Linked DNA regions of Allochromatium vinosum DSM 180. Each later gene encodes a partner of the first gene's protein in a complex. Links are inferred from orthologs where the notes say so. Each region holds a gene or a part of one and is shown in the gene's direction. Other genes may lie near its edges.

Region 1 (12,679 bases):
CGCTGGAAGGCGGCGAAGGCGCGGTTGATCTGTTCGGTGCGACGGGTCGCCCAAGCGGTACGCTCGGGATGCCGGTCCGGGTGATAGACCTGCATCAGCCGGCGATAGCGCAGCTTGGCGTGCGCGGCGGCGGTGCCGGGCGCAAACCCCAGGGTGGCGGGCGAGGGAGGCGCCTCGTCGGGGAAGAACTGCCGGTCGAGCAGACGGTAGGCGCTCGCGCCGGCTTGATCGCGCGCGAGCCGCTGCCGCCCGATGGCCCGCTCCAGCTCGGCCACGCGCGGATTGTCCGGATTGTTCAGCCAGACGAGCAGGGCGTCGAGATGCAGCTCCAGTGCCGGGGTCGGTCGTCCGCCGGCAAGTGCTTTGGCGATCTGGTGTGTCCAGGACAGGCTCATGGATCGGGCTGGGAGTGTGACGAGAATGGAACCTGCGGCTCTTCGTCGTGGAGGACGAGGAGGCGTGTTTTGTTAGGCTTCATCGAGACAGGATCGGGGCAGGCTGACCGATCGCGTGAGACGAGGTGGATCATGACCGGGGAGACACGTCGCTTCCTTCGCCATCCATCCGACGTACCCATCCGCTATTCATTGCGCGAGGTGATCGCCGACGAGCGCGATTATCTGCGCAACATCGGCGAGGGTGGACTCTGTTTCAGCTCGCGTCTGGCCATCCAGCCCGGAACGGGCATCCATATCCAGATCCCGATCGTCGATCCGGTGTTCGAGGTCGATGGCATCGTCGCCTGGTGCCATCAGCACGGAGCGGTCTTCGAGGTCGGGGTGCGCTTCGAGGGCATCGAGGATCGTTACGGGGTACGGATGGTCGAGCAGGTCTGTCATATCGAGCACTATCGTCACGAGATCCTGGCATGCGAGGGACGCTCACTGAGCAGCGAGGAAGCGGCGCGGGAATGGATCCAGAAATACGCCGATCGCTTCCCCGGCGGCGGCTGATCCCCGGTCGGGCTGGAGTCGGCTCAGTCGTCGCGGCGGAACTCACCCTCGATCACCCGCACCCGTGTCTCGGTCCGGACCTCGCCGGGCGCTTGTGTGTTTACGGGCTGGATCCGGATATAACGCTCGATCAGCCGTCGGCGCAGCGGTGGGATCAGCAGCAGGAAGCCCAGGCTGTCGGTCAGGAAGCCCGGCAGGATCAGGAAGAGTCCGGCGGCCAGGATGAGCGCCCCGTCCATCAGCTCGATGGCCGGCACCTCACCCCGATCGAGCAGTTCGCGCACCCGCATCAGCACGCCGAAGCCCTGATAGCGGACCAGCCAGGCGCCGATGACGGCCGTCAGGATCGAGAGCAGGATGGTCGGCAGGGCCCCGATCTCGGAGCCGACCTGGATCAGAAAATAGATTTCGGTCAGCGGCAGACCGACGAAGAGCAGGATGAGCAGCGGCACGATGGCATTCTCCATTGGATGAAGGGGGCGTCGGAGACGGCCGGATGGAATCTATCGCGGCCGGCGCGGTCAGAAGCCGGCGTTCGTCAGACCCCCGACGGTTTGCGGAAACCTTACCCTGTCGGCGAGATCAAGTCCAAACGAGATCGAGTTCCAACCATGTCGACCCACTGTCGTTTGATCCTCTGCACCTGTCCCGACGGGGACACGGCGCGGCGTCTGGCCGAATCCCTGGTCGGGGAGCGGCTGGCCGCCTGTGTCAATCTGCTTCCCGGCCTGACCTCGGTCTATCGTTGGGAGGGGCGCATCCAGCACGATTCCGAAGTGCTGCTGTTGATCAAGACCGTCGAGGCGCGTGTCGAGCCGCTCGCTGAGCGGTTGCGTCAGTTGCATCCCTACGAGGTACCGGAGATCATCGCCCTCCCCATCGTCTCGGGAGCGAGCGACTATCTGAATTGGGTGAGCGAATGCGTGAACACCGTGGAGCAGGGCTCGTGAAACGACCGTGGTTTTTAGCTTGGGCTTGGCTGTGGCTGATGGTCGCCGTGGGCGGTACCCAGGCGCTGGCCGATGACTTCCTGACCCAGGAGCAAGCCTTTCCGGTCAGCGCCGAGGTGGCCGGGCCGGAAGCCGTCCGCGTCATCTGGGACACCGCCGATGGGTACTATCTCTATCGCAGCAAAATCAGGTTCGACTCCGAGACGCCTGGCATCACACTCGGCAACGCTGTGCTGCCCGAGGCCGAGATCAAGCAGGATGAGTTCTTCGGCGAGGTCGAGACCTATCACGGACGGCTCATGGTCGATCTGCCCATCACGCGCACACCCGACTCCGGCAGTCATCTGACACTGCGCGTCGGCTCGCAGGGCTGCGCCGATGCCGGATTCTGCTATCCGCCGCATCGCGAAACCTTCACGCTCCAATTGCCGCCGATCCTGCCCGTCGCGGCACAGGCCTCACCCGAGGCCAAACCGAGCCGTCTGGCTACCTTGCTGTCGTCCACCGCGACCAGTCAGGGGCTGGCCGGCACGGACGAGATCCCGGCGGTCGAGCACGCCTTCCGCTTCCAGTCCGAGGTCGTCGCGCCGGATCTGGTGCAGCTCACCTGGGACATCGCGCCCGGAACCTATCTCTATGCCGATCTGGTCGAACTCGCGCTCTTCGAGTCGCCCGAGGTTGCGCTCGGTGCCGTCGAACGTCCGGCGGGGACGCTCAAGCATGATTCGGTGCTGCCCGACGGCTCGATCGGCGATGTCCGGATCTATCAGGGCCGGCTCGATCTGACCGTGCCGCTCAGACGCGCCGCGACGGCACCGACCGACGTGACCCTGGTCGTCAAATATCAGGGTTGCGCCGAAATCGGAATCTGCTATCCGCCGCAGACTCAGCGGCTTGCGCTGAATCTGCCCGAAGCGCCGGCGGCGATCGCCGATGCCTCGGTGATGGCGGCGCTGGAGAAGGCCTCGCCGGCCAATGGTCCGAGCGAGAGCGCCCCGCCGGTCTCCGAGCAGGATCGCATCGCCGCCGTGCTCGCGGGCGAAGGGCTGTGGGTGATCATCGCCGTCTTCTTCGGCTTTGGGCTGCTGCTGGCCTTCACGCCCTGCGTCTTCCCGATGATCCCGATCCTCTCGGGCATCATCGCCGGACAGGGCGCGGGGCTGACCACGCGCAAGGCGTTCGTGCTCTCGCTGGTCTATGTGCTGGCGATGGCCCTGACCTATACGGTCATCGGCGTGCTGGCCGGGCTGTTCGGAGCCAATCTCCAGGCGGTGTTCCAGAATCCCTGGATTCTGACCGCCTTCGCCCTGGTGTTCGTGGGGCTGGCGCTGTCCATGTTCGGTTTCTATGAACTGCAACTGCCCTCCGGTCTGCAAACCAAGCTCGCCGAACTCAGCAACCGTCAGGAGGGCGGCACCCTGATCGGCGTGGCCATCATGGGTCTGCTCTCGGCGCTGATCGTCGGACCCTGTGTGGCGCCGCCGCTGTTCGGAGCGCTGATCTACATCAGCCAGACCGGCGACGCCCTGCTCGGCGGGCTGGCGCTGTTCGCGCTCAGTCTCGGCATGGGCGCGCCGCTGATCGTCATCGGCACCTCGGCCGGTCGCTATCTGCCGCGCGCCGGAGTCTGGATGGACGCGGTCAAGGCGGTGTTCGGCGTGGCGCTGCTGGGCGTGGCCATCCTGATGCTCGAACGCATTCTGCCTCCGGCGGTTGCCATGCTGCTCTGGGCGCTGCTACTGATCTGCTCGGCGGTCTATATGGGCGCGCTCACTCAGCTCCAGCCGGGCGCGAGCGGCTGGACCAAGCTGTGGAAAGGCTTGGGTCTGGCGCTGCTGATCTATGGGTCGCTCATGCTGGTCGGCGCGGCGGCCGGTGGGCGTGATACGCTCCAGCCGTTGCGGGGTCTACTGCCGACGGGCAGCGTCGCCAGTAGCGCCGAGCACGTCGTTTTCAAGCGCATCAAATCGGTGGCCGATCTGGAGCGCGAACTGGCACAGGCCCAGTCGAACGGCCAACCCGTGCTGCTCGACTTCTATGCCGACTGGTGCGTGTCCTGCAAGGAGATGGAGCGCTACACCTTCAGCGACCCGACCGTGATCGCCGAGATGAGCCGCTTCGTCCGGCTCCAGGCCGATGTCACGGCCAACGATGACGAGGATCGCGCCCTGATCCAGGGTCGCTTTGGCCTGCCCGGTCCGCCGGCGATCCTGTTCTTCGATCGCACCGGCCAGGAACTCGCCAACTATCGTCTGGTGGGCTTCAAGCCTGCCGAGCCGTTCGCCGCGCATCTGCGCCAGGTCGCGCCATGAAAGCCCTGAAAGTCATCCTCGTCACCGCGCTCGCCGGCGGCATCAGTATCGGCACGGCCATCATCGGTCAGCGCTGGGTCGAGTTCGAGAACGCCGACAGCGGTAGAGACACTGAACGCTTCGAGCTCCAGGCCGAGTCGCTCCAGACCCTGCCCGACTTTCGCCTGACCGACCTCGAGGGGCGTGAGGTCGCCAGCAATGCCTGGGCTGGCAAGGTGCTGGTGCTCAACTTCTGGGCGACCTGGTGTCCACCCTGTCTGTCCGAGATCCCGCGTTTCGTCGAGATCCAGGAACGGTTGCGCGAATCCGGCGTACAGTTCGTCGGTATCGCGGTCGATCAGGTCGAGGACGTGCGAGCCTTCGTCGCCGAGCAGCCGGTCAACTATCCGCTTTTGATCGCCACGCCCGAGGTGCTCAAATTCTCAGTCCAGCTCGGCAACCGACTGGAGGTGCTGCCCTTCACCGTGATCTTCGATCGGCATGGGCGGCGTGTCCACGGCCAGATCGGCGAACTGAGCGCCGAGGAGCTGGCCGAGCTCCTGAATCCACTTCTCGTGAGAGAAGGGCCGAGAGTATCGCGCACACCCTGATCCTCGCTGGACAAGATCCCGCGAAATCCGGACAATTCGGGGCGATTTGCCGCCGATTCCGGCCGGACGGCAATGACGCACATCCTTACCTCTTTTGGTCTGCAAGCGGTTGGCGCCATGGCCTCGATCCTGGTCCTGAACGGACCCAATCTCAATCTGCTCGGTACGCGCGAACCCGGTCACTACGGGCGCGTCACCCTGGCCGACATCGAGCGCACGCTCACGGCCATGGCTCAGGACGCCGGCCATGAGCTGGCCTTCGTGCAAAGCAACGCCGAGCACGTCCTGATCGAGACCATCCACCAGGCCGGCCGCGACGGTGTGCGTTTCATCCTCATCAATCCGGCCGCCTTCACTCACACCAGCGTCGCCTTGCGCGATGCCCTGCTGGCCGTGGCCATCCCCTTCATCGAGGTGCACCTGTCGAACGTGCACGCCCGCGAGCCATTCCGCGCCCACTCCTATTTCTCCGATATCGCGGTGGGCGTGATCTGCGGACTCGGGGCCGAGGGGTATGCGCTGGCGCTGCGCGCCGCGTTCGGTCGACTGGACCAGAACCCAACGAACGAGAACCACTGAAACGATGGACATTCGCAAGGTCAAGAAGCTGATCGAGTTGTTGGAGCAATCCGACGTCGCCGAGATCGAGATCCACGAGGGCGAGGAATCGGTCCGCATCAGCCGCCAGGTGAGCGGCGGTGCGGCGATGCCGTTCTACATGCCCCAGGGGATGCCCATGGCGGGCGCCGCCCCCCAGCCGGCCGCCGCACCGGCCCCCGCTCAGTCGGCGGGCGATGACGACGAGGACGAACTCACCGGCACCCTGGTGCGCTCGCCCATGGTCGGCACCTTCTATCGCGCGCCCTCGCCGGGCTCCAAGTCCTTCGTCGAGGAAGGTCAGTCGGTCAAGGCCGGCGACACGCTCTGCATCATCGAGGCGATGAAGATCCTCAATCAGATCGAATGCGAGCAATCCGGAACGGTCAAGCGCATCCTGGTCGAGAACGGGCAGCCGGTCGAGTACAACCAGCCGCTGTTCCTGATCGACTGAGTCGCGGGATCCATCGGGATCCTCCTCATCCAGGGGCCGGGCGGCGCCGCGCGCGCCGGATCGGCCCGCCTGGCCGCTCACAACCCAAGGCATCCCCATCATGTCCGCAATGATCGAAAAGGTTTTGATCGCCAACCGTGGCGAGATCGCGCTGCGCATCCTGCGCGCCTGCCGCGAGCTCGGCATCAAGACGGTCGCCGTCCATTCCGAGGCCGACCGCGATCTCAAGCATGTGCTGCTGGCTGACGAATCGGTCTGCATCGGTCCGGCGCCGGCGATGCAGAGTTATCTGAACGTTCCGGCCATCATCAGCGCCGCCGAGGTCACGGATACGGTCGCCATCCATCCCGGCTACGGCTTCCTGTCCGAGAACGCCGACTTCGCCGAGCGGGTCGAAAAGTCGGGCTTCATCTTCATCGGCCCGCGTCCCGAGACCATTCGTCTCATGGGCGACAAGGTCTCGGCCATCGCGGCGATGAAGGCGGCCGGCGTGCCCTGCGTCCCAGGGTCCGACGGTCCGATCGACGACAACAAGAAGCGCACCCTGGAGCTGGCGCGCGAGATCGGCTATCCGATCATGATCAAGTCCTCCGGCGGCGGCGGCGGGCGCGGGATGCGTGTCGTGCACTCGGAGGCGACGCTGCTCAACGCCATCGCGCTGACCCGGGCCGAGGCGGCGGCAGCCTTCAACAACGACATGGTCTACATGGAGAAGTATCTGGAGAACCCGCGTCATATCGAGTTCCAGGTACTGGCCGACCAGATGGGCAACGCCATCCATCTCGGCGAACGCGACTGCTCGATGCAGCGGCGTCATCAGAAGGTGGTGGAGGAGGCGCCGGCGCCCGGTATCACCGAGGAACAGCGTCGCGAGATCGGCGAGCGCTGCGCGGCGGCCTGTCGCTCGATCGGCTATCGCGGGGCGGGGACGTTCGAGTTCCTCTACGAGAACGGGCAGTTCTATTTCATCGAGATGAACACCCGCGTCCAGGTCGAGCATCCGGTCACGGAGATGGTCACGGGCGTCGACATCGTCAAGGAGCAGATCTTGATCGCCGCCGGCGAGCCGCTGCGCTACCGCCAGTCGGACATCCAGATGCGCGGACATGCCATCGAGTGCCGCATCAACGCCGAGCATCCCGAGACCTTCATGCCCAGTCCGGGCAAGATCACCGACTTCCACGCGCCGGGCGGGCCTGGAGTGCGGATCGAGACCCATATCTACTCGGGCTATACCGTGCCCTGTCACTATGACTCGATGATCGGCAAGCTCATCACCCACGGCGAGGACCGCGAGTCGGCGGTGGCACGCATGTGCAATGCCCTGCGTGAGACGGTCATCGAGGGCATCCACTCCAACATCAAGCTCCAGCGCTCGATCATGCGCGATGGGGCCTTCCTGGCCGGCGGCGCCAATATCCACTATCTGGAGAAGATGCTCGGCCTCTAGCGGCGAGGTCTTTGCCGTTATCGGCACGCCTCAAACGCAAAAACGCCTCGACTCGGAAGAGCGAGGCGTTTTCAGTGTGGCCGCCAGCGCGCGCGGCCGATCACCCTGGGCGGATCGAGCCTCAACGGCTCGGAGCGGCCTGTGGCTGGGCAGGAGCGGCCGGCATCTGGGGCGGCATCGCGCCATAGGGCATGGCGCCGTAAGGTGCGCCGTAACCATAGGGAGCGCCGTAGCCGTAGGGGGCGCCATAACCATAGGGCGCACCATAGCCGTAGGGCGCGCCGTAACCATAGCCATTGCCGCGACCATAACCACGGCCGTAACCGCGACCGCCGCCGCCCATGCTCATATTGAAGTCGCCATAGCCATCGCCGAACATGTCACCCATGTTGTCCCAGAGGCCGTTGCCGTAGCCGGGACCACCCCACCAGGCGCTTGCGGAGAATGAGGCGCCGGCGAAGAGCGCGGCGAGAGCGCAAGCGGTGATCCGGTTGGATTTGATCATTGTGTCTTCCTCAAGTTGTGGAGCCGGAATGGCTGAGCCAGTATAGGGGCCGGGGTAGGCATCCACAATGCACCTGAAAAAATTTTAACGGCATCGACCGGCGAAACCTGCAAACCTATAGGCATCGATCGGCTGAGATCTTTGCGAGGAGGCGAGCCTTGGAACAGAGCCCCAACCTGGACTTGAACAAGGGCGCGGACGCCCAAGCGTACAGCACAGCAGCTCTAGCCCAGCGTTTCGCGGCACTGCGCGATCAGGTCGGGCGCGCCATCCTCGGGCAGCACGGCCTGATTGAGCGGCTGCTGATCGCGCTGCTGGCCGACGGGCATCTGCTGGTCGAGGGGGCTCCAGGGCTGGCCAAGACCACAGCCGTCAAGCACCTGGCCGCCGGTCTGGAGGGCGACTTCCACCGTATCCAGTTCACCCCCGACCTGCTGCCGGCCGATCTGACCGGCACCGAGATCTATCGCCCGCACGACGGCAGTTTCCGCTTCGATCGCGGTCCCATCTTCCACAATCTGCTGCTGGCTGACGAAGTCAACCGCGCCCCGGCCAAGGTGCAGTCGGCGCTGCTGGAGGCCATGGGCGAGCGTCAGGTCACGGTCGGACGCGAGACCTATCCGCTGCCCGAACTCTTTCTGGTCATGGCGACCCAGAACCCGATCGAGCAGGAGGGCACCTATCCGTTGCCCGAGGCTCAGCTCGATCGCTTCCTGCTGCATGTGCGCGTCGACTATCCGGATCTGGAGACCGAGCGCGCCATCCTGCGGCTCAACCGCGAGCAGGCGCGGCGCGAACCGGACGATGCGCCGAAGCTGGTTCTGACCCAGGCCGAGGTCTTCGCGGCGCGGCGGGCGATCCTGAATCTCTACATGGCCCCTGAAGTCGAGGACTATCTGGTGCATCTGGTGATGGCCACGCGCCGCCCCGGCGCCTATGCGCGCGATCTCGACGGCTGGCTGCGGTTCGGTGCCAGTCCGCGCGCCACCATCGCGCTGGATCGGTGCGCCCGCGCCCGGGCCTGGCTGGCGGGGCGCGACTTCGTCTCGCCCGAGGACGTTCAGGCGCTCGCGCCCGACGTCCTGCGTCATCGGGTGCTGCTGTCCTATGAAGCCGAGGCCGAGGGGCGCTGTGCGGACGATTTCGTCACGGCGCTGCTGGCGCGCGTTCCGGCGCCCTGAGCGAGGCCGGCGCATGGTGGAGGCGAACGACCGGACGCCAAACGGCCTGCGAGCCGATCTGCGCGAACTCATCGCGCTCCGTGCTCAGGCGCGTCGGCTGGATCTGGCGCCACGCGGGCGGGTGCTGGCCACGCGCAGCGGCGGTCATCTGTCGCGCTTTCGCGGTCGTGGCATGGAGTTCGACGAGTCGCGCGTCTATCTGCCGGGTGATGATCCGCGCAACATGGACTGGCGCGTCACCGCGCGTGCCGGGACGCCGCATGTGAAATTGTTTCGCGAGGAGCGCGAGCGCCCTGTGTGGCTGCTGGTCGATCAGGGGCCGTCGATGCGGTTCGGGACGCGCGTGGCCTTCAAGTCGGTGGTCGCGGCGCGCGTGGCGGCGCTGCTCGGCTGGGCGGCGGTGGATCGCGGCGACCGGGTCGGTGGACTGGTGTTCGACGAGGCGCGTCATCTGGAGCGCCGGCCGGCCGCACGCAGCGCGGGTCTGCTGCCGCTGCTCGAACGTCTGGCCGCGCCTGCGGAACCGGCGATGGAGACGGGCGGTTGGACCAGTCTGGCGGCGGCCGCGTCGCATCTGGCCGCACGGGTGCGTTCGGGGAGCCTGATCGCGCTCGTCAGCGACTTCGCTGATCTGGACGAACCGGATGGGGCCTGGATCGCGCGCCTGGCTTCGGGGAGTGAGTTGCTGCTGGTGCTGGTTCATGATCCGATCGAAGCCAATGCGCCGCCCGCCGGCCGCTATCCGGTGCTGATGGGCGGTCGGCGCGGAATCCTGGATCTGACCGGCGTTGGGGCGCGAACGCGCTATCAGGCGGCGTTCGAGCAGCGGCTGGCGTTGCTGGAACGACTGGCGCGGCGGCATGGCGCGCATTGGCTCAGGCTGTCGACCGTCGATCCGGTCGGTCCGGCCCTGGCGCTGGCGCTCGGGACACGGCGTGCGATTCCGGCAGCGAGGCGGGTGTCATGACGGCCGATCCGCTGGCCGATCTGCGTGACTGGCATCTACCCGACCCGGTGTCCTGGTGGCCGCTGGCGCCTGGCTGGTGGCTGGTGGCGGTCTTGGTCCTGGCGGGCTTGCTTGTGGTCGTGCGTTTTGGGGTGCGCCGGCGACACCGAACCTCGCTCCAGCGGGCCGCGCGGCGTGAACTCGAACGGTTGGGGCGCGAGCTGGCGGTCCATGGCGATCGGCGGCGTTATCTGGCCGAGCTGTCGCGTTTATTGCGCCGTCTGGCGCTGGCGCGGTATCCGCGCGACCAGATCGCGGGTTTGACCGGGGACGACTGGTTGGCTTTTCTGGATGCGACCTGTGGTACCGGCGAGTTCAGCGGCGGCATCGGGCGCGTGCTGGTCGACTCGGCCTATCGCCCTGCCGACCAGATCGATTTCGATCCCGAGCGGCTCGCGCAACTGGTCGAGCGGTGGATCGAGTTCAACGCCAATTCAATACGAGGCAAACGATGATCACGCTTGCCTGGCCCTGGGTGTTGCTGGCACTGCCATTGCCCGTGCTGACGCGCTGGCTGCCGCCCGCGCGCGACGATGTTGGCGCGGCCCTGCGCTTTCCGATCCACGTCGGTCTCGGGACCGAGTCGGTCGGGCGTCGGCCCCGGCCGTCCGAGTGGTACCGCTGGCGCGTGCTGATCGGACTGCTCGCCTGGGGATTGCTGGTGCTCGCGGCGGCGCGTCCGCAATGGGTCGGCGCGCCGGTCCCGCTGCCTCTGGCCGGACGCGATCTGATGCTGGCGATCGATGTCTCAGGGAGCATGGCGCAGGAAGACTACGAACTCGATGGGCGCCCGGTCTCGCGTCTGGCCGTGGTGCGGACGGTCGCCTCGGCCTTCGTCGAACGTCGCGCGGGCGACCGGCTCGGGCTCATCCTCTTCGGCACCCGCGCCTATCTCCAGACGCCCCTGACCTTCGATGGTGCCACGGTCGCCGCCATGCTGCGTGATTCGGTCGTCGGACTGGCCGGACGTGAGACGGCGATCGGCGACGCCATCGGGCTGGCGGTCAAGCGTCTGCGTGAACAACCCGAGGGTCAGCGCGTCCTGATCCTCCTGACCGATGGCGACAACACCGCCGGCGCGCTCGATCCACTGGAAGCCGCCGAACTGGCCGCCCAAGCCGGTGTGCGTGTCTACACCATCGGCATCGGCGGCGGCGAACTGGGCGTGCGCTCGCTGTTTGGAATGCGTCTGCTGCGCCAGGCCAGCGACTTCGACCCGGCTACACTCGAGCGTATCGCCGAGATCACCGGCGGGCGCGCCTTCACCGCCGACAGCCGCCAGCAACTGGAAGCCGTCTATGACGAGCTGGACCGGCTGGAGCCGAGCGAGCGTGAGCAGCGTACCTATCGTCCGCAACGCGCACTCTTCGTCTGGCCCGCCGCGCTGGCGCTGATCCTGCCGATCCTGCTGATCGTTCTCGATGCTGGAATGCTGGATCGCCGTCCAGGACGCGCCTTCACCGACCGAACGCCCTGAACATGGCCATGCTGTTTCTGCGCCCACTCTGGTTTCTGGCTCTGATTCCGCTCGCCTGGCTGCTGTGGCGGCTCTGGCGCCGTCGGGCGGGCGCCGACACCTGGTCGGCACTCGTCGATCCGCATCTGCTGCCGCATCTGCTAGTTGGCGGCGCGGAAGGTTCTGGCCGCTGGCCGCTCGTCCTGCTCGGAGTCGGCTGGCTGATCCTGGTGGTGGCGCTCGCCGGACCGGTCTGGCGTCAGTTGCCGCAGCCGGTCTTCAGCCTGGACGCGCGCTCGGTGATCCTGCTGGATCTCTCACCGAGCCTGAATGCCGCCGATGTCTCGCCCTCGCGCCTGACGCGCGCCCGCTTCGAGACCCTGGATCTGCTCAAGGCCATGCGCGAGGGGCAGGTCGGGTTGATCGCCTTCGGCCCCGACCCCTTTCTGGTCTCGCCGCTGAGCGCCGATGCCAACACCATCGCCGCCCAGGTGCCGATGCTCACCACGGATCTCATTCCCGTGCCTGGTGCGCGCCGCACCGAACGCGCGCTGGAGATGGCGGCCGGGATGCTGGAGCGCGCGGGCGGTGGGGCCGGGCATGTCATTCTGATCACGGATGGGGTTGGAAATCTGGCCGGATCACTGGAGTCGGCGCGCCGTCTGGCCGACGCCGGACATCGACTCTCGGTGCTGGCGGTCGGCACGCTGGACGGCGCGCCCGTGCCGCGTCCGGGCGGCGGCTTCGAGCAGGGCGTCGACGGCGCACTCCAGATCGCCCGTCTGGAACGTGACCGGCTGCGCGAGCTGGCGCGCACCGGCAACGGGCGTTATCTGGAAGCCGGCGTGGGTGAGGCCGATACCCAGGCCCTGATCGCCGCTACGCCCCGACCCGAAACGCGCATCGAGGCATCGCGGCTGACGGCAGACCGCTGGCGCGAGGAGGGCCCGTGGTTGATTCTGCTGTTGCTGCCGCTGGCGGCGCTGGCCTTCCGGCGCGGCTGGCTGGTTCCGGTGTTGGCGGCGGCGCTGCTCGTACCGCCCGATCGGGCACTGGCGTTCGAGTGGGCCGACCTCTGGTGGAGTGCCGATCAGCAGGGCGCGCGTGAACTGGCTGCCGGACGTCCCGATTCGGCCGCCGAGCACTTCAGCGACCCGGCCTGGCGCGCGGCAGCCAGCTATCGCGCCGGTCAGTTCGAACAGGCACTCGACGCGCTCGACGGACT
Region 2 (9,920 bases), 320 kb from region 1 along the record:
TGGCGGGGGTGTCGACGGCATGGATGCCGTCGTCAAGCCTCCAGGGATGGATTCACGGCGTCCCCCCGACAGCCGTCACCCGATCCGCGCCCCAAGGTTACGTTCGTGCGCAACGAATACAGTTCGAATAACGCTTTAAAAGTTTTGGCGAGGCATTAAGAGATGAAGCGGGTTGGTTTCGTCGGTTGGCGCGGCATGGTGGGCTCGGTCCTGATGGAGCGAATGCGCGCCGAGAACGACTTCGCGCGCCTCGCGGAGCCGGTCTTCTTCACCACCTCCCAGGTCGGCCAGCCCGGCCCGGACGTCGGTCAGGGCGCCTCGCCCCTGCTCGACGCCGAGTCGCTCGACGCCCTGCGCGAAATGGATGCGATCGTCACCTGTCAGGGCGGCGACTACACCAAGTCGATCCATCCGCGCCTGCGTGCCAGCGGCTGGAACGGCTACTGGATCGATGCGGCCTCGTCACTGCGCATGGAGCCCGACGCCACCATCATCCTCGATCCGGTCAACCGCCCGGTGATCGATGCGGCCCTGGACTCCGGCAAGCGCGACTTCATCGGCGGCAACTGCACCGTGAGCCTGATGCTGATGGCCATCGGCGGACTGTTCCGCGAGGGTCTGGTCGAGTGGGTCAGCGCCATGACCTATCAGGCCGCCTCGGGCGCGGGCGCCAAGAACATGCGCGAACTGCTGGCCCAGATGGGCGCGCTGCACGGCTCGGTCGAATCGCTGCTGGCCGATCCGGCCTCGGCGATCCTCGATATCGACCGGCGCGTGACCGAGACTCTGCGCGATCCCGGATTCCCCACCGAAAGCTTCGGCGTTCCGCTCGCCGGCAGCCTCATTCCCTGGATCGACACCCAGCTCGACAACGGCCAGAGTCGTGAAGAGTGGAAAGGACAGGCCGAGACGAATAGAATCCTTGGCCGGACCGACCAACCGATCCCGGTCGATGGACTCTGTGTGCGTGTCGGCGCCATGCGCTGCCACAGCCAGGGTCTGACCATCAAGCTCAACCGCGACATCGCCCTGAGCGAGATCGAGTCACTGATCGCAAGCGCCAACGATTGGGTGCGCGTGGTGCCGAACGATCGAGCCGTCACGATGCGTGACTTGTCGCCCGCCGCCGTGACCGGTTCGCTCCATGTCCCGGTCGGGCGCTTGAGAACGATGAATATGGGGAGCCGCTACCTGTCGGCCTTCACCGTCGGCGATCAGTTGCTCTGGGGCGCGGCCGAACCTCTGCGTCGCATGCTGATGATCCTGCTGGATCGCTGATATTGGGTGTCGGGCGCGGCTCATTGGAGATATTTCGCTGCCTGGAGCACGAGGGGGGAGGATGACTCGCAAGCTGATGTTGGCGTCCGCCATCGCCGCGGCCTTGACCGGCCATCCAGCCCTCGCGTTGGAACTGGGTGCCTTGCGCACCGACTCCGCGCTCAATCAACCCTTCCAGGGCGAGATTGATCTCGGTGACATCGGTCCGGGTGAAATCGATGCTCTGCGTGTATCCCTCGCCTCGTCCGAGACCTTCGAGAAGGCCGGGATCGAGCGCTATTACTATCTGACTCAGCTACGCTTCACGCCTGAAGCGACAGCCGACGGTCGTGTGCGCGTGCGCGTCTCCAGTCGGGAGCCGGTACGCGAACCCTATCTGGATTTTCTCGTCGAGGCCGTTTGGCCGACGGGGCGTCTGGTCAAGGGCTATACCGTCCTGCTCGATCCGCCGACGCAAACCGAGCGGCGTGCACCCAATATCCAGTCCGCACGGGTCCGAACGGCGGTCAGTGGTCTGGATTCCGGTCTGCCTCCCGTGGCGAGCGGCTCGGGAACCTATATCCCGGCTCCAGGCGAAGGCTTTCCGCTCTATATCGGTCCGGTGGGCGGCGGCGAGGGACTCTGGGCGCTGGCGCGTCGACATGCCACGGCCGGCGCCACCGATGCCCAGACGGCTATGGCGCTCTACCGCTGCAATCAGGGTGCCTTCATCCGAGGCGACATCAATCGTCTGATCGCCGGCAAGACACTGGTCGTTCCATCACGTGCCGAACTCTTCGCGCTGGATGCCGAGGAGGCCAGACGTGAACTCCAGGCGGCCATGAACGGCCGTCCCGCACGGCGTTCACCGATCACCGATGTCTCACCCGAGACGCTCTCGCGCCTGCGTCTGGTGGGGGCGACGCCCGGGACCGGCGCTCCGGTCGCCTCCACACCTCCGCCCGGTGCGGCACCGACCGCCGGAGCCGGTGGCGAGCAGTCGCCGGACGTCTTGCTGGCCATCGAGACGAGCGAGACGGCACGGCAGGAAACGATCGAACTGCGCAACCGGATCAAAGAGCTGGAGACTCAGCTCGCCGACATTCAATCCTTGCTGCAAGTTCGAAACGCCGAACTGGCGCGCGCCCAAGCGGTCGAGTCTCAGACGGCCGCTACCCCGACGGACCTGAGAGAGGGCGAGTCAGCGCCTGGAGCCGGCCTCGAACTGGAGCCGATCGCATCTCCCGATACGCTGGCTCAGAACGCGGTCGGTGTGCCCGAGCCGGTGCCCGGCGAGCTATCCTCGCCGGCTGAAACCGAACCCCTGGACCTCCAGTCGATCCTTGCGGAAGAGGCGTCGCAGGCAGGCGGGGCGGAACTGGAAGCCGGGCCTGAATCCGCCGCCGAATCCGAGTCGACGGAACCGAGTTCGCCCATCGGCCTGGTCCCGATCCCGACGCCAACGCCGGTCACGCCCGAGACACCGGCAACGACCACAGCCCCTGACGGCGGCACGCCCGTTGAATCCGCACCCAAGCCGAGGGCGATCAAGACGCCCGCGCCGGCCACCGCGCCCGAGCCACAGCCCGAGTCGCCCTCGACCTGGCATGCGCTGCTGTTGCCGCTGGCCGGACTTGCGGGTGTGACGGCACTCGGGATCCTGCTCTTCTCGTTGTTGACGGCGCGCCGCCGTCGACAGGAGCAGGACGCTGAAGATTTCTCAGAGGACGACATCGAGTCGGAGCTCGTACTCGATCGCCCGTCCGAACTGGAGGGCGAGCCGGGGCCGAGAGCGACGTCACGCGCTGCCGAGGCCGTATCACTAGACAAGGGCAGGCCGGCGCATCGATCTCCCGTCGAGCCGGCTTCGGCCCCCGTCAGGCCGGACCTCGACGACACCGACGAGCCGTCCATGTCCGGTCTCACCGATTTCGATGCCGAGACCGACGAGGCCGACGTGCTCTCCGAGGCCGACATCTATATCGCCTATGGCCGTCATCGCGAAGCCTGTGATCTCCTGAGCAAGGAACTCAGACGCTATCCGCAGCGACTCGACATCAAATACAAGCTGGCCGAGGCGCTCGCAGCCGCCGGCGATGCCGAGGCTTTGCGGGATCTGCTCGACGACATCCGCGCGGCGGGCGGAGACAGCGAGGAGCCGGCCCAGTGGGAGCGGATGCAGCGTCTGCTGCATGAACTCGCACCGAACGCGGCTCCGGCGACGCCCTCATTGACCCCCACGGCCGTGGCAGCCGCCAGTGCCGGTCTGGCCGGTGCGGCGGCGGCCTCAGCGTTACGCGAATCCATTGCCGTGCCGGAGCTGGAGTCTGTGGTCGACTTGGGGCCGGAATCCGGATCAGAGGAAGACCTGCTGCTCGATCTGGGGGATTCCGGGCCGCTCGAATTCGAGGAGATGACGGGGTCCAAGCCGGCCGTGGATTCGCTGGAGCTGGAACTCGATTCCGGGGCTGCGGTTCCGGACGTCGAAGAGATCGAACAAGCGATCGAGGGCGGCGATATCGATTCGATCCTGCCTGTCCCCGAGGATTCCGTGGGGCTGGATCTCGATCTGGGTTTCCCCGACGTGACGCCCAAGTCCGCCGAGCGAGCCTCGGCGGCTGCCGGACTCCAAGCCGGCGACGGGATACCGGATCTGGACGTGCCGTCGCTCGACGACCTGGATCTGTCGATCGACGACCTCGACCATCTGGACGAGTCACCGGAGCCGCCGATCCTGTCCGGCGGACCCGAACCGTCCGACAAGACCGATGCGTCGCTGGACGCCCTGGATTCCGGTCTGTCACAGGAGCAGGAGAGCGTGCCCTCGGATCTGCTGTCCTCGCAATGGCAGATCGACTCCGGCATCTGGGACGAGACCGCCACCAAGCTGGATCTGGCGCGCGCCTATGTGGAGATGGACGACAAGGAGGCCGCACGCGAGATCCTGGAGGAAGTCATGGCCGAAGGGCGTGAGGAGCAGCGCCGTGAGGCGCGTGCCATGCTGGAGCGACTAGGCGGATGAGGCGTGCATGCTCGTGACCCCGTTTGATGGTTTGACCTTCGTTCAGGCGGCCGCTGACGGCCCGGCCTGGGTGCCGACACCTTGAGGTCGGGGCGCATCGCCTTGGGTGTCGAGTACGACGGCACCCACTTCCACGGCTGGCAGACGCAATCCGGAGTACGGACCGTGCAGTCCGAGCTGGAAGCGGCCGTCTCGCGGGTCGCGAATCATCCCGTGATCGTGCACTGTGCCGGACGAACCGATGCCGGTGTCCATGCGCTCGAACAGGTGGTGCATTTCGAGACTACGGCCACGCGCAGCGAGCGGTCCTGGGTGCTGGGTGCCAATGTCAATCTGCCGCCCGATGTCGGCGTGCGCTGGGCGCATCCGGTCGATGACGGCTTTCATGCGCGCTTCAGTGCTCAGGCCCGGCACTACCGCTATCAGATCCTGGCGCGGCGCACCCGCTCGCCGATCCAGCGCGATCGTGCCGTCTGGGTGCATGAGGCGCTGGATCTGGAACGGATGCGCATCGCCGCCGTCGCGCTGGTCGGCGAGCACGACTTTTCGAGCTTCCGCGCGGTGGCCTGTCAGGCCAAGAGTCCGATCCGGCGCGTGCTCTATCTGGATCTCAGCGAGCGCGAGGGGCTGATCACGCTGGCGATCGGCGCCAATGGCTTCCTGCATCACATGGTGCGCAACATCGCCGGGGTGCTGATGGCCATCGGGCGCGGCGAGGCGTCGGTCGACTGGACGCGCGAGCTGCTGGAGGTCCGCGACCGGCGACTCGGCGGCGTGACAGCCCAGCCGCAGGGACTCTATTTCGTCCGCGCCGACTATCCGGCCGAGTTCGGACTGCCACAGAGTGAGCGTGCCGATCCGCTCCAGCGTTTGAAGAATTCGATTTGAGGCGATCGAGGCACCGTTGAAGCAAAACCACATCCCGAGAACACGGGTCAAGATCTGCGGTTTGACGCGGGTCTCGGACATCGCCGCCGTCGTGGCGGCCGGAGCCGATGCGGTCGGCTTCGTCTTCCATCCGGCCAGTCCGCGCGCGGTCACGCCCGAGCAGGCGGCTGGGCTGTGTCGGGCGCTGCCGCCCTTCGTCACCGCCGTCGGGCTGTTCGTCGATGCCTCAGCTGAGACCATCGACGCGACCCTGGAGCAGGCGCCGTTGGATCTGATCCAGTTCCACGGCAACGAGTCGCCTGAGTTCTGTTCGGGTTTCGGACGGCGCTGGATCAAGGCGTTGCGGATGCGTCCGGGGATCGACTTGGCCGCCGAGCGCGAACGTTTCGCCGGGGCCGATGGTCTGTTGCTCGATGCCTATGAGCCTGGACGCGCCGGCGGAACCGGCCAGTGCTTCGACTGGGCGCGCATCCCGCCCGACATCGCTCCCGAGATCCTGCTCGCAGGAGGATTGACCCCGGAGAACGTGGCCGAGGCCATCGAACGGGTGCGACCCTATGGGGTCGATGTCAGCGGCGGGGTCGAAGCCGCCAGGGGTCTCAAGGATCCGGAACTGATTTTCGCGTTTATGCAAGGGGTAAGAGATGGCGATCAACGCCGACACCAGCCAGGCTGAGCGCCTGGATCCAGGCCGCGCGGCGGCCTATGACCTGCCGGATGCGGCGGGACACTTCGGTCCCTATGGCGGGCTGTTCGTGCCCGAGACGCTGATGCATCCGCTGGAAGAGCTGCGGCTGGCCTATGAGCGCTGCAAGGCCGATCCCGAGTTCCAGTCCGAGATGGACGCCGATCTGCGCGACTACGTCGGTCGGCCTTCGCCGCTCTATCACGCCGAGCGCTGGAGCCGTGAGCTGGGCGGGGCGCAGATCTATCTCAAGCGCGAGGATCTCAACCACACGGGCGCGCACAAGGTCAACAACACCATCGGTCAGGCGCTACTGGCCAAGCGCATGGGCAAGACGCGCATCATCGCCGAGACCGGCGCCGGTCAGCATGGCGTGGCGAGCGCCACGGTCGCCGCGCGGCTGGGGCTGGAATGCGTGGTCTACATGGGCGAGGTCGACGTCGCGCGTCAGGAGGCCAATGTCTACCGGATGCGGCTGCTCGGCGCCAGGGTCGTGCCTGTGACGTCCGGTTCGCGCACCCTCAAGGATGCGATGAACGAAGCCATGCGTGACTGGGTGACGAACATCGACGACACCTTCTACATCATCGGCACCGTCGCCGGGCCGCATCCCTATCCGATGATGGTGCGCGACTTCCAGACCGTGATCGGTCGCGAGGCGCGCGCCCAGATGCTGGAACGCACCGGACGCCTGCCCGATGCGCTGGTGGCCTGTGTCGGCGGCGGCTCGAACGCCCTCGGTCTGTTCCATCCCTTCATCGCGGACACGGACGTGGCGATCTATGGAGTCGAAGCAGGCGGGGAGGGCGTCGAGACCGGCCGGCACGCCGCCCCCCTGTGCGCCGGACGTCCCGGCGTGCTGCACGGCAACCGCACCTATCTGATGGAAGACGACAACGGCCAGATCATCGAGACCCACTCGATCTCGGCCGGACTCGACTATCCGGGCGTCGGTCCCGAACATGCGTGGCTCAAGGACAGCGGGCGTGCTCAGTACGCTGCCGTCACGGATGACGAGGCGCTCGCCGCCTTCCATCATCTCACGCGCACCGAGGGCATCATCCCGGCGCTCGAATCGAGCCATGCGCTCGCCTATGCACACAAGCTCGCGCCGACCCTGCGTCCCGACCAGAGCATCCTGGTCAATCTCTCCGGTCGCGGAGACAAGGACATGCACACGGTCGCGCGTCACGACGGGTTGGTCCTATGAGCCGCATCGCACAGCGTTTCGAACAACTGAAGGCGCAGGGTCGTACCGCGCTGGTTCCCTTCGTCACCGCCGGCGATCCGGGACCGGCGACCACGGTGCCGCTGATGCACGCCATGGTCGCGGCCGGCGCCGACATCATCGAACTGGGCGTGCCCTTCTCCGATCCCATGGCCGATGGTCCGGTGATCCAGCGCGCCACCGAACGGGCGCTGGCTCAGGGTGTGCGGCTGGCCGACGTGCTGGAGATGGTGCGTGCGTTCCGCGAGCGCGACGACGAGACGCCCGTGGTGCTCATGGGCTATCTCAATCCAATCGAGATCATGGGCTATGCCGCGTTCGCCGAGCGGGCGCAGGCCGCCGGGGTCGATGGTGCACTGATCGTCGATGTGCCGCCCGAAGAGGGGCATGAGCTGGTCGGGACGCTCAAGGAACAGGGGCTGGATCTGGTCTATCTGCTCGCGCCGACCTCGACCGATGATCGAATCAAGCGTATCGGTGGCGTGGCCTCGGGCTTCGTCTATTACGTCTCGGTCAAGGGCGTGACCGGCGCGGCGAATCTCGACACGGCGGATGTGGCCGAGCATCTGGCGCGTATCCGGTCGGCGGTCGCGCTTCCGGTCGGGGTCGGCTTCGGCATCCGCGATGCCGAGACCGCCGCGCGCGTGGCCGAGGTCGCCGATGCCGTGATCGTCGGCAGCGCCATCGTCGGGCGGATCGAAGCACTCGCCGAGACGCCCGAGCGCATCCCCGAGACGGTCGCGGCCTTCCTGGCCGAGCTGCGCACGGCGATCGACGGCGCGCGCTGATCGGCGACCCACACTGCAACCAACGTCCAGAGCACACCAACGACGATGGAAGAATCCACCAAATCCAAGGTTCAGGCCCAGGCCACCGCCACCGTGAAGCAGGCCATGGACCGGGGCAAGAGCTGGTTCGAGAAGCTCATCCCCGACCGCATCCGTATCGATGCCAACACCAAGCGTGCCGTGCCCGAGGGCGTCTGGGCCAAGTGTCCGGGCTGTAGCGCCATCCTCTATCGCGCCGAGCTGGAGCGCAATCTGGAGGTCTGTCCCAAGTGCGGGCATCACAACCGTCTGAGCGCGCGCCGTCGGCTGGAAGCCTTTCTCGATGCCGATTGTCGCGAGGAGATCGGCGCCGATCTCGAATCGCTCGATCCGCTCAAGTTCAAGGATCTGAAGAAATACAAGGACCGGCTCGCCGCCGCTCAGAAGCAGTCCTCCGAGAAGGAGGCGCTGATCGTGATGCGCGGTCGGCTCAAGGACGCGCCCATCGTGGCGGCGGCCTTCGAGTTCGGGTTCATGGGCGGGTCGATGGGGTCGGTGGTCGGCGAGCGCTTCGTGCGCGGTGTCGAGGCGGCGATCGAGCATGAGGCGCCCTATGTCTGCTTCTCGGCCAGCGGCGGGGCGCGGATGCAGGAGAGCCTGTTCTCGCTGATGCAGATGGCCAAGACCAGCGCGGCACTCGCCCGGATGCGTGAGCGCTCGCTGCCCTTCATCTCGGTGATGACCGATCCGACCATGGGCGGCGTCTCGGCGAGTCTGGCGATGCTGGGCGACATCAATGTCGCCGAACCCAATGCGCTGATCGGCTTCGCCGGGCCGCGCGTCATCGAACAGACGGTGCGCGAGCAGTTGCCCGAAGGCTTCCAGCGCAGTGAGTTCCTGCTGGACAAGGGCGCGCTCGACATGATCATCGACCGGCGCGATCTGCGCGAACGGTTGGCCGATCTGCTGGCGCTGCTGATGCACCGTCCGCGCTATTGCCGGACCGTGGTGCCGGTCTGAGTATGACGCTGACAACGGACATGGCGCGTTTCGCGACGCTCGACGACTGGCTGGACTGGCAGTCGAGTCTGCATCCGAGCCGGATGGATCTGGGGCTGGAGCGGGTCGGGGCGGTGTGGGCACGGCTGGCGCCGGAGCGCGGGCGTCTGCCCTGTCCGGTGATCACGGTCGGCGGCACCAACGGCAAGGGTTCGACGGTGGCCATGATCGAGTCGATGGCGCTCGCGGCCGGCTATCGATGCGGCGTCTATACCTCGCCGCATCTGTGCCGCTACAACGAGCGGGTGCGGCTCGATGGCGTGCCGGTCGCGGATGAGGCGCTGTGCGACTCCTTCGAGCGTATCGACCGGGCGCGCGAGGGGATCTCGCTGACCTATTTCGAGTTCGGCACGCTCGCCGCGCTCGACATCTTCGCCCGTGCCCGGCCGGATCTGGTGGTGCTGGAGGTCGGACTCGGCGGGCGGCTCGATGCGGTCAACCTGATCGACTCCGATGTGTCCGTCGTGACCAGCATCGGTCTGGATCACACCGACTGGCTCGGCGACAGCCTGGAGTCGATCGCGCGCGAGAAGGCCGGGATCTTCCGCCCTGGACGTCCGGCGATCATCGGTCAGCGCGACGCACCCGAGACACTGCGCGCGGAAGCCGCGCGAATCGGCGCGCTGGCGCTCCAGCTCGGGCGCGAACTCGACCATGCACGCACGACCGAGGGCTGGATCTGGACCGGGCCGGATGGACAGCGACTGGCGCTTCCGATCCCAGCACTGCGTGGTTCTTTCCAACTCGACAATGCCACCGCCGCCATTGCGGCTGTGCAGGCACTGCGCGAACGGCTCCCGGTTCCGGTCAATGCCATCCGCGCCGGTTTGCAGCGGGCACGTCTTCCCGGACGCTTCCAGGTCATGCCGGGCGCCGTCACCTGGATTCTGGACGTGGCTCACAATGGCGAGGCGGCCGAGGCACTGGCCGCCAATCTGCGCGATTTCGCCTGTCCCGGACGCTTGCGTGCCGTGCTCGCGGTGCTGGCCGACAAGAACCCTGAACGTCTGGTTA

What was found.
Region 2: the proteins of accC (region 1) and accD are in contact, whole or in part, in a solved structure (PDB 8UXZ), measured with the Escherichia coli proteins. The link is inferred for Allochromatium vinosum DSM 180 from one-to-one orthologs.

The regions. Positions count from the first base shown.
Region 1 is NC_013851.1:2,177,868-2,190,546, reverse strand. Bases 5,211-8,135 are described here. They hold accC (acetyl-CoA carboxylase biotin carboxylase subunit), read left to right. Parts: upstream 5,211-5,965; coding sequence 5,966-7,306; downstream 7,307-8,135. Other genes in these bases: ALVIN_RS09470 (AAA family ATPase), read left to right, coding at 7,970-8,135; sgpA (sulfur globule structural protein SgpA), read right to left, coding at 7,428-7,811; accB (acetyl-CoA carboxylase biotin carboxyl carrier protein), read left to right, coding at 5,389-5,856; aroQ (type II 3-dehydroquinate dehydratase), read left to right, coding at 5,211-5,384. Also shown: ALVIN_RS09520 (J domain-containing protein), read right to left, coding at 1-395; ALVIN_RS09515 (PilZ domain-containing protein), read left to right, coding at 528-953; ALVIN_RS09510 (FxsA family protein), read right to left, coding at 977-1,405; divalent-cation tolerance protein CutA, read left to right, coding at 1,565-1,903; protein-disulfide reductase DsbD, read left to right, coding at 1,942-4,215; ALVIN_RS09495 (TlpA family protein disulfide reductase), read left to right, coding at 4,212-4,805; more of aroQ, read left to right, coding at 4,923-5,210; more of ALVIN_RS09470, read left to right, coding at 8,136-8,992; ALVIN_RS09465 (DUF58 domain-containing protein), read left to right, coding at 9,006-9,959; ALVIN_RS09460 (DUF4381 domain-containing protein), read left to right, coding at 9,956-10,453; ALVIN_RS09455 (VWA domain-containing protein), read left to right, coding at 10,450-11,475; ALVIN_RS09450 (vWA domain-containing protein), read left to right, coding at 11,478-12,679. UniProt on the Escherichia coli protein: This protein is a component of the acetyl coenzyme A carboxylase complex; first, biotin carboxylase catalyzes the carboxylation of the carrier protein and then the transcarboxylase transfers the carboxyl group to form malonyl-CoA.
Region 2 is NC_013851.1:1,857,881-1,867,800, reverse strand. Bases 7,009-9,920 are described here. They hold accD (acetyl-CoA carboxylase, carboxyltransferase subunit beta), read left to right. Parts: upstream 7,009-7,973; coding sequence 7,974-8,867; downstream 8,868-9,920. Other genes in these bases: folC (bifunctional tetrahydrofolate synthase/dihydrofolate synthase), read left to right, coding at 8,870-9,920; trpA (tryptophan synthase subunit alpha), read left to right, coding at 7,059-7,868; trpB (tryptophan synthase subunit beta), read left to right, coding at 7,009-7,062. Also shown: asd (aspartate-semialdehyde dehydrogenase), read left to right, coding at 163-1,278; ALVIN_RS07950 (FimV/HubP family polar landmark protein), read left to right, coding at 1,340-4,279; tRNA pseudouridine(38-40) synthase TruA, read left to right, coding at 4,361-5,167; ALVIN_RS07940 (phosphoribosylanthranilate isomerase), read left to right, coding at 5,184-5,843; more of trpB, read left to right, coding at 5,812-7,008.